3 regions of the Paenibacillus sp. tmac-D7 genome follow, and region 1 is predicted to be linked to each of the others. Evidence: riboswitches for the same ligand, from Rfam matches in the RefSeq annotation. Region 1 holds a riboswitch; each other region holds the start of a gene.
What was found. A riboswitch is a leader RNA that binds a small molecule or an ion and turns the genes downstream of it on or off. The one in region 1 is predicted to bind cyclic di-AMP.
Positions count from the first base shown of each region.

Region 1 (4,197 bases):
GCCTGGGAGCTTCGCCCTTCGGTGCTGGATGACCTCGGCGTCGTACCGGCGCTCCGGACCTATATCGACAATTACTCCAACCATTACGGAATTCGCGTCCATTTCCGCAGCAACCTGCGCCAACGTCTCGATGCCAATAAAGAAACGACCATCTACCGGATCGTTCAGGAGGCCCTGACGAACACCGCGAAATATGCGGATGTAGCTGAAGCCCGCGTCGAGCTGCTCGAACACGATACCTATGTCGAAGCGCATGTGGAGGACGATGGGAAGGGCTTTGTCCGCGATACCTCGTCCCAAGGCGTCGGGCTGTTCAGTATGGAAGAAAGGGCCCGCAGCGTCTACGGCACATTCACGGTCCGTTCCAGGCCCGGGCATGGAACGAAGGTTTCATTCATCGTACCGAAATGAAAGGCCGACTTCACAGCGGCCTTCCTCCAAGCCATAACTTCTCATCGTCTTCCTTCGTCTTGATCGAGGCGACGAACCGGCTGTCGATGGCTTTCTCTTCAAAAGCGGACTCCTGCAGCTCACACCAGTATAACTGCTTTAAGAGCGTGGAGAGCGTCGCTTCGTCTTGCTCCAGCAAGGCGCCGATCTTCACCGCGCAGCTGCGGTCGTACACCCCGTGCAGCGGATGCGCGCTGCCGCCTATGGCAGGGATGGCCGCTTCAAACCCTTCCTGCTCACGGGCGAGCAGCAATTCCGCCGCCTTCGAAGAGATATAAGGCATGTCGCAGCTGACAACCCATACATGCGGTTGCTGCGCTAAGGTTAAGCCCGCGTGCATCCCGCTTAGGGGACCCTTGCCGGGGAAATAGTCCGTAATGATTCGAACCCCCCGGTCTACCTTTCGCAGGAAGGGGGTCGGATCGTTCGTAGCGATGATGATCTCCTCACAGCATTTTTCCATCTCACGAATTTGACGCTCCACGATCGTCATGTTGTCCAGCATGAAGAACGCCTTGTTTTCTCCGTTCGCCCCCCGGTTTCGCCCCCCTGCCAATATCAGTCCGGACATCATAACCATTCACTCCTTCTCTGCATTGGGCTTGTTTTATATGCTTATTACATCATTTCCGCTGTCCAAAGGCAGTGATTTGCATCACTTCCGAAAGACGGTACACACCATGCGGTTCTCCGATAAGGTTTCCATGTTTTTGACAGCAGGCTTCGACAGCTTCCTTAGAAAAACTTGTGTACTATTAAACTAGCAGATGAAACTAGCAGCAATACCGTCATTTTCTATGTAAAGGAGGCCGTTACGTTGGCAAATGAGGTATTCCAGGAAGAAGAGTTGAAGTATCTGTTGCCGTTCGGACCCAGAGAAAACCATGAGACGCCCGCTCCTTCGAAGAAACCGAAACTAACCATTCGATATCTCCATAATCTGATTACGGAGCTGCAGCAGCAAAACTTGCTGCTTGCTCAGCAGGTTCATGACTTGGAGCGGCAGTTGTTTGAATGTCGTCAGACGCATATCGAGTTAGCCGCAGCCGCCGAACAACAAGCTCTGAAGGAATCGGAGACGAAGGATGAACCCGATTCGTTCCATGATGACCAGGAGGCTTTCCGAATTTCCCGTTCCAAACGTCATCAGGCTGCCAAGAAGGTATCCTTTTGGTCCGTTTTATTCCGTTTTTAGCGTGCAAACGGCTTGCAGCTTGGAATAGCTTCCGGCTTATGAACCCCATCAATATGAAAAACCTGGCCGACGGCCAGGTTCTTTTCTGTGCAAGCCCCTACGATTGAGCTTGAGGATTATTATGACGTGACTCGTTTAGCTCCTACATACTTTTTACTCCAGTAACCGGTTGTCAAACTTGCCACCGAGACGCCGCCGGAATTGGTCGCTGAAATAAATTGTTGATTGCCTAAATAAATCCCTACGTGGGAGGTTCTGTTTTTCTCCGCAAAAAAAACAAGATCTCCCTCCTGAGGGATGCTCACCGCCTTGCCTGCAGTCTCGTACATTTCCAGGGATGTTCTGGGCAAATCGATGCCGTTGAGCCCGTATATATAGTCCACAAATCCGGAGCAATCAAAGCCATTCGGTGTACGGCCGCCCCATACATAAGGAACTCCCAGGTACTTATAGGCAATTTGCGTGACAGACGGTTTTGGCTTCGGCGCATACCAAGCCGGGGCATGATATAATCCGTCTTCGTTAATAATAGCAATCCGGTTATCCGCATCCCACTGGACTCTATAGCCGAACGTCTCGGATACGAAGCGTAGAGGGAGATATACGCTGCCTTGTATAAATTGCGCAGGAGCATCCATGCTGACAACCTTTTTATTAACCAGAGCTTTTCGATCCCCGGTTTGCAAGGCGATCGTTTTGTTGTTGTTGGTTAACGTAACTTTCACCCGCGCTTGTTCCATGCTCCACTCAACCTTGTAACCAAGCTTCTCAACGAGCACACGTAAAGGGATTTGCAAAGTGTTGGTGTTATCGATATAAGGCTGTGCTTCGGGGAAGGAAACCAGGCTGTCGTTAATCTGCACTTTAACATCATTGGCGGCAGCTTGTGCTGTTCCCGCATGAAACATGGCAAGCAGTCCGATCGAGGAAAAAGCGCACGACCAAATAAGCTTCTTGCAAAAACGATTCAAATCAAATTCCTCCTGCGGCCTTCGAGGTTAGTTGACGGATTCGGAAGAGGCTGCTCCCTAGTTCGATAGTTAACGAACATTCACCCCATGGTAAAGAATCCCCCGTACCAGATCTTCTGCTGAACTGGATTCGGCCCATTATTTTTATTAGAGTAGCATAGTGGTTTCATGGACTTCAAACTTATAACTGCCATGAATTACATTGATTTCCTTTCTTTTCGTTTTATTTTGGGTTTTGACACATCTGTGCTAAATTTTGTAAAAAAAGCCCGCGACCGCTCATTAGAGCCGTCTCGGGCTTTCGACATATCAGACAAGGCTTGCGACGGATGGTCACGAGTTCTACAGGAGCTCTTATTCCCTATCAGGCGTCGGCCGCACAGCGAAAACCGATATTCCCCGTGGAGCTATCCGGTGTATTTTTACTGCGGGCAGCGACTCTGTACCGGTTGCAATACGATTTGTGGCACAAATAGGAGCCTCCGCGCAGCACCTTCTCCTGACCTGTTGGCGGACCTTGCGGGTTTATTAGCGGGGCGGCCGGATGATTCGCGCTAAACCAGTCCGAGCACCATTCCCATACGTTGCCGGAAACATTATACAGCCCGTAATCGTTCGGTTTATAAGCATGGACAGGCGCGGTTCCGGCATAACCGTCGCTGCAGTTATTTTTCTCCGGAAACTTGCCCTGCCAAATATTGCAGCGATGCTCCCCATCCGGTTTGAGGACATCCCCCCACGGATAACGCTTTTGCACAAGACCGCCTCTTGCCGCATACTCCCATTCCGCTTCGCTCGGCAGCCGTTTACCGGCCCATTGGCAATAAGCATACGCATCATGCCAGGAAACATGAATCACCGGATGGTCCATGCGGTCATCAATGTGAGAATCCGGACCTTCCGGATGCTTCCAGCATGCACCGTTCACGGCCCACCACCAGGGCGTCTGCCGAACCGTTTGTGTCACTCCTTGCGCAGTTTCGGCGGAAACGAACAAGTGGAACACAAAGGACCAGCCAAAGATCTCCGCTTCCGTGCGATAACCGGTAGCATCGACAAATGCCTTGAATTCCGCATTGCTCACTGTATAAGGATCGATATAAAAGGGATCCAGCCGAACCGAACGAACGGGGCCTTCGCCATCTTGGGCAAACCCTTCCTGATCCGCAGTTCCCATTAAAAACTCACCGCCGGGCAAATAAATCATGCCTTCTTTAGGATCTTTGGACGAGGGTATGATGTTCAGGGGCAAGGAATGAGCATCCGGTAAGCTCGAATCCTCTCTGCTGGCCGAGCAGCAGCCCGGTTTTTTTGCATTCATTTCAATCATCCTCCACGATTAAACAGAGCCCCTACAGCTTCGGATAGCCGTGACCGAATTCCGCAGGATGTCTCCGTTTCAGCTCTGAAATAGCATGACCGCGTCCTGTCTGCTCCAACCACTGCGTATACTTCGGCAAGAAACCTTTGGCATGATAAGGTCCTCCCTCTTTCATAACCGTCCACAGCGGATCTACGTCGAAAGGCATCGTCTCCATCATGTGGTCATGCCATTCATTTAAATAATATACCGCATCTCGG
Region 1 covers NZ_VIDW01000008.1:109,555-113,751, forward strand. Annotated here, with positions in the region: gene FKP33_RS08260 (PAS domain-containing sensor histidine kinase) at 1-411, shown strand, start outside; gene mobA (molybdenum cofactor guanylyltransferase) at 422-1,024, opposite strand; gene FKP33_RS08270 (hypothetical protein) at 1,268-1,645, shown strand; gene FKP33_RS08275 (C40 family peptidase) at 1,765-2,616, opposite strand; cyclic di-AMP (ydaO/yuaA leader) riboswitch at 2,618-2,762, opposite strand; gene FKP33_RS08280 (formylglycine-generating enzyme family protein) at 2,981-3,937, opposite strand; gene FKP33_RS08285 (sulfatase family protein) at 3,969-4,197, opposite strand, start outside.

Region 2 (4,197 bases), on a different contig from region 1:
CGAGACGATTGCCCATCGCAAGTCTCCGGGCGGCCGCACGAGGATGCACGATCAGCCCGGCCTCCATCAGATCGTCCCATGTGATAGCCGACTCTTCGTTTCGACCGTCGGTCCTCACGTTGGCCAGTGCCGTGCGAATCGCTTCGACCGATGCGTTCTCGACGCCGATATCGCCCTTGCTTGTCGCCGCCTCCTGCGTCAGGAAGGCATGCTTCGCGCCGGGTACTTCCTTCGTAATAATTTTGCGAATACGCTCCCCGGCATGATCGGGATCCGTGAATACGATTACGCCCCGCCGTTCTTGCGCAAGCTTAATGCGTCGAATAACGTCCGCATTGATCGCCGAACCGCCCGTTTCGATGGTTTCCGCTTCTACCGCTCGTTTAATGGCTACCGTATCGTCCTTACCTTCCACTACGATAATTTCTTTAATCATGTGCACGTACCTTCCTTCGTGAACAAGAGAAAAAGAAGAGGGACGCCTCACGAGCACCTCTTCTTATCTGCCGATCTATATATAATGAATGTAGTCTTTCCGAATTGCAAGCGCCTAATCCGCCGACGGTTTTTTGGGACCGATAATGTATACCGTATAACCGCGCTTCGTACCGAAACGAGTTGCATAGTCACCGTTCTCGAAAAAGACGTCGATCTTGTTCCCTTTCACAGCGCTGCCTGTATCTTCGGCTCGGCGGAAGCCGATGCCCTCGATATAGACCCACCAGCCGATCGGGATCACTTTAGGATCGACTGCAATCGTGCGACCTTCCGTTACCTTCGCGCCCGAAGAAGTTACGCCGTATTGCGGATGACTTTCATCCTTGCCGGTGGATGACACCCCCGCCGAATAAGCGGTTAGCGTAACGTTTTTGATTACTTGCTTGTAGCCGAATTTGACGCCGTTCTTGGTCAACTCCTCGACGTTCGGCGATGAAGAGGACAGAACGACAACCGGATTTTTCGTCCCGACGGCCACAATGCGTTGTTTGCTCTCGGTTTGTACTTGCTGATCCACGACCTGCTCCGACACAAGCACGCCGTCTTCATACACTTTCTCCAGCTTCTTCACAAGGAGGCCCTTCTGACCTTCCTGCAATACTTGCTCTTTGCCCTTTAACAATTGGGGCTCGCTCTTGGTTACTGTATCGAATGCGATCGGTTCTTGCACATCTGCTGTTTCTTTCGTCACGCGGACAACCTTCAGTTCCGCATGAGGGCTTACTTCCGTTTCCTTAGCCGGAATGACTTTATCGAGTTCGCCCACAGGGACGTTCAAATCCTGCAGAGCGGCCTCTACCGTCTTGCCAACCGTGTAAACTGTCTTCGTCTCGCCGTCGGCGGTTAATTGCACCGGCGTCGTATGCGTGATCGCAATGCGGTCGCCCGATTTCACCTTTGCATCCAGCGCATGGGAAATACGGTCGTTCTCGCTTACTGCGATTCCTTGCTCATCCAGTACTCGTTGCAGTACCTCTTCCCGGGTTTGGAACGTGCGTTCCTGTCCGTCTACAACGATCGATACGCGCTTAATGGCCGTACCGTGCAACATCATCAAGAACATGAAAGTCATAGCGAATGAAATGAGAGCGATAATCGAAATCATACGCAAGTTTTCATGCGTCCATCGCAACGCGAAGGTCATGCTGGATGATCGTCTTACATGGGTTTGCCCTGGTGTTTCAGCGCCCACTTGTTCGGTCCTCCTTAAAGCCTCGCCATTCGAGTGTTATGCATGATAAGATTCTGACGCGACTATGGTAAATTGTTTGATTGCCATTACCAACGTTTGTGCTGCTGACATCAGAGTATCCACTTGCCTGCCGTATTCACCCCCCTCGGGTGTAAAGAGTAGCCAGCTTGGACACGAATCCCTTTTACGGGAAACACAAAAAAAAGTCAGCGGAGAAGAGGAACCTTCCCGTGACTTTTCTCATTTTGTCCAAATGAAAATAAAAGCACACGACAATGCGTTACCTCTCTCTAGACGCTTACGAGGTTAGCTGACGGATTCGGACTTGAGAGTCGCCCTACCCCGGGACAGTTGCCCGCCCCAGAGATTCACCCCTAAAAAACACCTTGGCAATCATGAATGGACCGCCGCGATGTGGTTCCCCCGTTTTCCTTTCGGAAACTCAGCGATGTTGGAATTCTGGTAATCGTATGAAGTTATTATTGAGTGTACGACGCGAGGGGTTTGGTTGTAAAGTATACAAACGTATAAAAAAAGAACGGTTTTTACCCATTTTCGTTTAAATATACTCATTACGCGAATAAAATACATCTATATCTCATTCGCACGAACCGATTTAGCTGTTTTCTTTATTTTTCTCGATTCGCTATAAGTAACAGCGTTTATGCAAGCGTTTCCCAGAGCCCGACACACTCACTTTAAACGAAAAAGTTCCATCGCATTTCGAGTCGTCGCTTCGGCTAATTGCTCGATCGAAATGCCCTTGATTTCGGCCGCCGTTTCGGCGACAAGACGGACGTAAGCGGACTCGTTTCGCTTGCCCCGATATGGATGCGGAGTTAAATAAGGCGCATCGGTTTCAATCAAAAGCCGGTCCATCGGCACCTTCTCGAGTACCTCTTTCGGTTGCTTGGCATTTTTGAAAGTTACTGGGCCGCCGAAAGAAATGTAAAAATTCATATCGAGACACATTTTGGCCGTCTCCCAGCTGCCGGAGTAACAATGCATCACGCCGCCGACCTCCGCCGCTTTCTCCTCGCGCAGCGTTTGTACGACGTCTTGATGCGCATCGCGGTTATGGATCGCAATCGGCAGGCCGACCCTGCGGGCCAGACGAATTTGTTCGCGGAATACCCGATTCTGTACGTCTTTCGGCGACGTATCCCAATGGTAATCAAGCCCGATTTCGCCGATGGCAACCACTTTCTCGTGACGACACAACGATTCGATCCAGGCGAGATCTTCTTCCCTCATATCTTTGGCTTCCGTCGGATGCCAGCCCACCGTCGAGTAGATGAAATCGTACTGCTCAGCCAGCGCCAAGGAGCTTGGAATCGTCTCCCGATTAAATCCAATATTCACGATTCGACTTATTCCGTTGTCTCTTGCGCGCGCAATCACCTCGTGTCGGTCTTCATCGAATTGCGGCGCATTCAGGTGTGCATGTGTGTCGATTAGCATAACGTTTTCTCCTTCATCTTCTATATGTCGTTTAAGATCTTAGCAGCTTCCGAATTTCTTTATCCAAAGCTGGAAGATGTTTCAATACGAGTTCCTGCGGGTAATACAGGTGGTATTTTCCGTTCTGGATCCCGCTGATCGAACGCACGATTTCGGATTTTCGCGAGATTTCCGTCAACGTGTCGTGCGCATCGAGCAATAAAATCGGCAGTTTCTCATCCTGTTCGCCCGGCCGGTACACATCATAGGATTGATCGGACGGGAAATCGACTTCCAGGTAATAGGAGGGATCTAATCCTAGATTGCCTATTTTTTCACGAAGCCGTTCCAGCATGCCGACGTCCATAATTTCCAGCGTTACATATTTGAATAAACGCCGCTGCAAGAAGCGTGAGCACAAATCAGCCAACACCGCATCCTCTTCCATCGTCCATTGCATCAGCACCGTTTGCATCAACGCTTCATCCAGCAAATGGTATTCTTCTGTGGTCAGCCGATTGCCGAACAAGCTGGGCAGCGGTTCGAGCAGAAAGTGGAACGGATACCCTTCTTCAAACAGTTGTTTGGCTCTTTGAAAAATTTTATGCAGGACGACTTCCGCGCTTCGGGTAACCGGATGGAAGTACACTTGCCAATACATCTGGTATCGGGACATCAAATAATCCTCAACGGCGTGCATCCCGCTTTCCTTAACTACGATATGTCCTTGATACGGCCGCATCACGCGCAAAATTCGCTCCAGATCGAAGGTGCCGTAATTTACGCCGGTGAAATAAGCATCGCGCAGCAGGTAATCCATCCGGTCCGCGTCCAGCTGACTCGAGACGAGGCTGACGACGATTTCTTGCTGGTACGTCTTGGCAATAACGCCCGCTACCTGCTGCGGGAACGTCGGAGAAACGCGTTTCAGCACTTCGTTGACTTCCGTGTTGCCGAGTACGATTCGGCATGACCAATCCTCATGGTGAGTCCCGAACGTTTTCTCAATCGAATGCGAGAAGGGACCGTGTCCGACATCATGCAGAAGCGCCGCGCACAAGCATAAC
Region 2 covers NZ_VIDW01000048.1:17,617-21,813, forward strand. Annotated here, with positions in the region: gene rnmV (ribonuclease M5) at 1-436, opposite strand, end outside; gene FKP33_RS22650 (resuscitation-promoting factor) at 551-1,642, opposite strand; cyclic di-AMP (ydaO/yuaA leader) riboswitch at 1,970-2,148, opposite strand; gene FKP33_RS22655 (TatD family hydrolase) at 2,384-3,151, opposite strand; gene FKP33_RS22660 (HD domain-containing protein) at 3,183-4,197, opposite strand, start outside.
Region 2: another riboswitch for cyclic di-AMP. It lies ahead of FKP33_RS22650 (resuscitation-promoting factor); the one in region 1 lies ahead of FKP33_RS08275 (C40 family peptidase).

Region 3 (4,197 bases), on a different contig from region 1:
GCGAGTGGGTTGTTGTTTACGGCTGCGGAGGGGTAGGTCTATCGGCGGTCAATATCGCCTCCGCTATGGGGGCGAATGTGATCGGCGTGGACATCAACGATGCCAACCTCGATTTGGCGAAGCAAATGGGAGCCGCTTACACGGTCAACAGCAGGACGACCGATCCGATTGCAGCCGTCAACGAAATGACACAAGGCGGAGCGGATGTGTCGGTAGACGCGCTCGGGCTGTCGCAGACGGCGGTTAGCGCGATCAGAAGCTTGCGCAAGCGCGGCCGGCATCTTCAAATCGGCATGACGTCGAAGCAGGATGCGGGGTCCATCGCGATTCCGGTCGATGAGATGATCCTGAAAGAACTTTCTTTCATTACGAGCTTCGGCATGCCGGCGCATCGCTATCATGCTGTACTGCCCCTCGTATCCAACGGGAAATTGACGCCGGGGAAAATGGTGACGCGAGAAGTTTCGCTTTCCGAGGTGAACGGCATATTCGAGGAAATGAGCAGCTTTACAAATACGGGAACGTATGTCGTCACCAAGTTCGGGTAAAGCGGCGTTGGCCGGCAGCTGCCGGTATAGTCGTGTTGGCGGGCGCCGGCAATGCAGGTCAAACTCGGCGAGTTGTGAGCAATAAAGGAAGAATTTCTGCTATTCCGTGTGTACTTAATGAAATTACAACCTGAATTAAATATTTTATTCGAGATTATCGTTAAATATAACGACATAAATAAGAAGAATAGTGTATAATAAACAGGAATAACATGTTATTGAAAAGGCGAATGCCAGCTTGGCTGCCGAGCTAATCCGACTTCATGAAAGAAAGGATGGATCATGCATGGAAAACTCCTCGATTAGCGTAGACCTGGGTGTAATCTTGTGTAAGCATTGCGCTGAAATTATTGGCACGTTCGATTCCGAGAAGGTGACTACGTATTATTCGGATTGCCAGGAGCCGGACTGCTTGGAAACGAGAAAGAACCCCAATAACCAACAATGAAAGCTATCGGGAAAGCTCTGCAACATGATCAAACCTAACGGGATTTGAAGCTCTCGCGGGTGTATGGCGGGGGCTTCTTTATTTATATCTGTGCGCTCGTATAAAGCGCTTGGCAAACCATCCGCGATATGAGATAGTATCATGTAACCGGAAGAAGGGGATGGGGTAATGAACGTTCAATATTTCGCGGATATTCTTGATAAGGTGCGGATCCATAAACCGCTCGTGCACAATATTACGAATGTAGTCGTAACGAATTTCACGGCGAACGGCCTGCTGGCCTTAGGAGCATCGCCGGTTATGGCATATGCTCACGAAGAGGTTGCAGAGATGGCGCAAATCGCCGGCGCCCTCGTCTTGAATATAGGCACGCTGGACGACCGTATCGTTCACGCCATGCGGATCGCGGGGCAATCGGCGAACGCGCATGGCGTTCCGATTGTTTTCGATCCGGTGGGAGCCGGGGCGACGGCATATCGCACGGAAACGGCCCGTTCGCTCATGAAGGAGCTGCGGATCTCGGTACTTCGAGGCAATGCTGCGGAAGTGGCTAACGTCGTCGGGAAATCGTGGAGCATTAAAGGCGTGGACGATGCAGGCAGTGCGGCCGGGGAAGTGCCTGCGCTTGTCCGGCAAGCGGCGCGGGCGATGAGCTGTGTCGTCATCGTCACAGGCCGTGACGATTATGTGAGCGACGGCGAGGCGACGTATCGGGTGAGCAATGGTACGCCGCTGCTGACCCAAGTGACCGGAACAGGCTGCTTGCTGACTTCGGTGGTCGGCGCCTTCCTTGCGGTGGAGAACGATCAAGCGGCTGCTGCTGTGGCGGCATTGGCTTATTATGGGGTTGCCGCAGAGCGAGCGGTCCAGATCGCCGGCTCCGACAATCCGGGCAGTTTTCAGATCGAATTGCTGAATCAGCTGCACAAGACGGATGGCGAAGTTGTACGTCGGCAGGCGAAAATAACTCGCGTGGAGTAAGCGACCGGAACAACTTCTCAATGAATTGTAAGATTTTGGATTATTGACTTGCGAATAGCAGTTTTGTATGATGAAATCACGCTTAATTTCCGGTTTACACGAAACCGGAAAGCGGGGGAACCAATGAAATTGGGGCGAATCATTCCATGTAGGGAACCATCTTTCCCGAGCCCGACAGCTAACCTCGTCAGCAGTAGATGGGTCAAATTGTGTATGTATGCAGACTTGCATCGTTGACCCGTGAATCCGGGTCTTTTTGTGCTCCAGACCCGTCGCAGTCCAGGACGATAAGCGCTAGATGATAGCGCATCCTGGCTGGATTCGGGTCTTTTTTGTTTTTATGATAACATCATAGCTTAAGTAAGGAGGATCATGATGCTCCAGCGAATTACTTCTTCCCACCTGCAAGAACTGACAGATGTTCAAAAAGAATACCTGCGAAACCATTGGATTCCACAAGAAGGCGAATATATAGCTATGGGTGACCACGAAGAGATGATTTATTACTTGAACGGGGTCGAGAAACATAAAGCGCTTCCATTATTAACGATCGGACAAATGTTAAGCTACTTAAATAAACATGACCATTCCGTCCGTATTCAACATGTTTCCGGAGAATGGGTCGTGCAGACCTCTATGATTGAAACGAAGGCTATTGAATTAAGTCATGCTTTATGGGAAGCGTTTAAATCGGTTTTGGACAAGAACACAACACGATGATGTTGTGTTCTTGTTTGTATGAGACCTGAAACCGTCGATTTTTTTTCGCGTATTGCTAAGGAAACAAGATGAGGTGAGTAATGGAACAGATATTATTGGAGTTTATTGGCTATTTCAAACAATTATCGTACATAGGCGTCGTTTTGGCGCTGACTTTCGAGTTTGTTCCGGCAGAGCTGGTTCTTCCCCTCGTCGGTTATTGGGTCTATGAAGGGGATATGAACTTGGGGCTGGCTATTCTGGCAGGGACAGTCGGAGGGGTAACAGGACCCTTGACTCTATACGCATTAGGAAAGTATGGGGGGAGGCCGGTGATAATAAAGTTTGGCAAGTTCTTTTTTATACGGACGAAAGAGATTGATAAGGCCGAACGATTTTTCCATAAGTATGGGGCGGGCGTAGCTTTTCTGGGCCGGTTTATCCCGGGGGTTCGGACCGCTGTTTCGCTTCCGTGCGGCATGGCCAGAATGAGTGTCTGGAAGTTCTCGTTATTTACGTTTTGTGCCATGCTGCCTATAACGAGTTTATACGTTTATCTTGGGTACAAGCTTGGTCCCAATTGGCACGAGGTCGGGGAGCTGGCGAAGGGGTATTTGTTCCCGGTTGCCGCCGTGATTGTGGCCGGTCTTCTCGTTTATTCAGCTGTGAAATTATTCAATCGCAATAAAGAAAGAACGACGTAGGAGACGAAAGACGGTGTGGTTTTTGAATGGTAAAATTTTAACGGGCATGGAGGATGCGGATGGTTCATGTCGAATATGTGAGTAATTATTTTACCTTCACGGAACTGAGATGGTGCCCATGTTAGAACATATAAAAGAGAAGACAAGTGATTACCTGCTGACATTAATTCAAATCATGCCTGATATCATTGTTTTTAAAGACGGTAAAGGGGCATGGGTTGAAGCGAATGATGCTGCGCTGCAGTTATTTGAGTTAGACCGTGACGCGTATAAGGGGAAAACAAATCTTGATTTTCAACGTTCTAAGCCGCATATGGAAGAGTTTTTTCATACATGCGAAGAAACCGACAATGAAGCCTGGAGACGAGGCAAAACGATTCATTTTGAAGAAAAATTCAAGCGTTCCGACGGCTCGACCGTAATTATCGAGTTTATTAAAGAACCTGTTATGGCCGAGGATGGTCGGCGGGAGTGGTTAATTGTTGTCGGCCGCGACATTACTGAACGAAAGTTAATTCAAGATCATTTGAACGAGCAAAATGTGGTTCTGGAAATGGTTGCCAAAGGCAGGCCGCTACAAGATATTTTAGGTCACATTATTGAATTTGTAGAGAAGCAAACAGAGGCTGTTTGTTCCATTCTGCTGCTTGAAAACGATTTATTAAAACATGGAATGGCTCCCCGTCTTCCGGCTTCTTTCTTGCGGGCTGTAGACGGCATACGAATTGGACCGGACATGGGTTCTTGCGGAACCGCCGCCTATTATAACAAAAATATTATTGTATCTGACATTGAGAATGATCCGTTATGGCGGGAT
Region 3 covers NZ_VIDW01000009.1:74,757-78,953, forward strand. Annotated here, with positions in the region: gene FKP33_RS08880 (zinc-binding dehydrogenase) at 1-548, shown strand, start outside; gene FKP33_RS08885 (GapA-binding peptide SR1P) at 835-996, shown strand; gene thiM (hydroxyethylthiazole kinase) at 1,165-1,977, shown strand; cyclic di-AMP (ydaO/yuaA leader) riboswitch at 2,047-2,185, shown strand; gene FKP33_RS08895 (hypothetical protein) at 2,353-2,697, shown strand; gene FKP33_RS08900 (DedA family protein) at 2,778-3,380, shown strand; gene FKP33_RS08905 (diguanylate cyclase domain-containing protein) at 3,499-4,197, shown strand, end outside.
Region 3: another riboswitch for cyclic di-AMP. It lies ahead of FKP33_RS08895 (hypothetical protein); the one in region 1 lies ahead of FKP33_RS08275 (C40 family peptidase).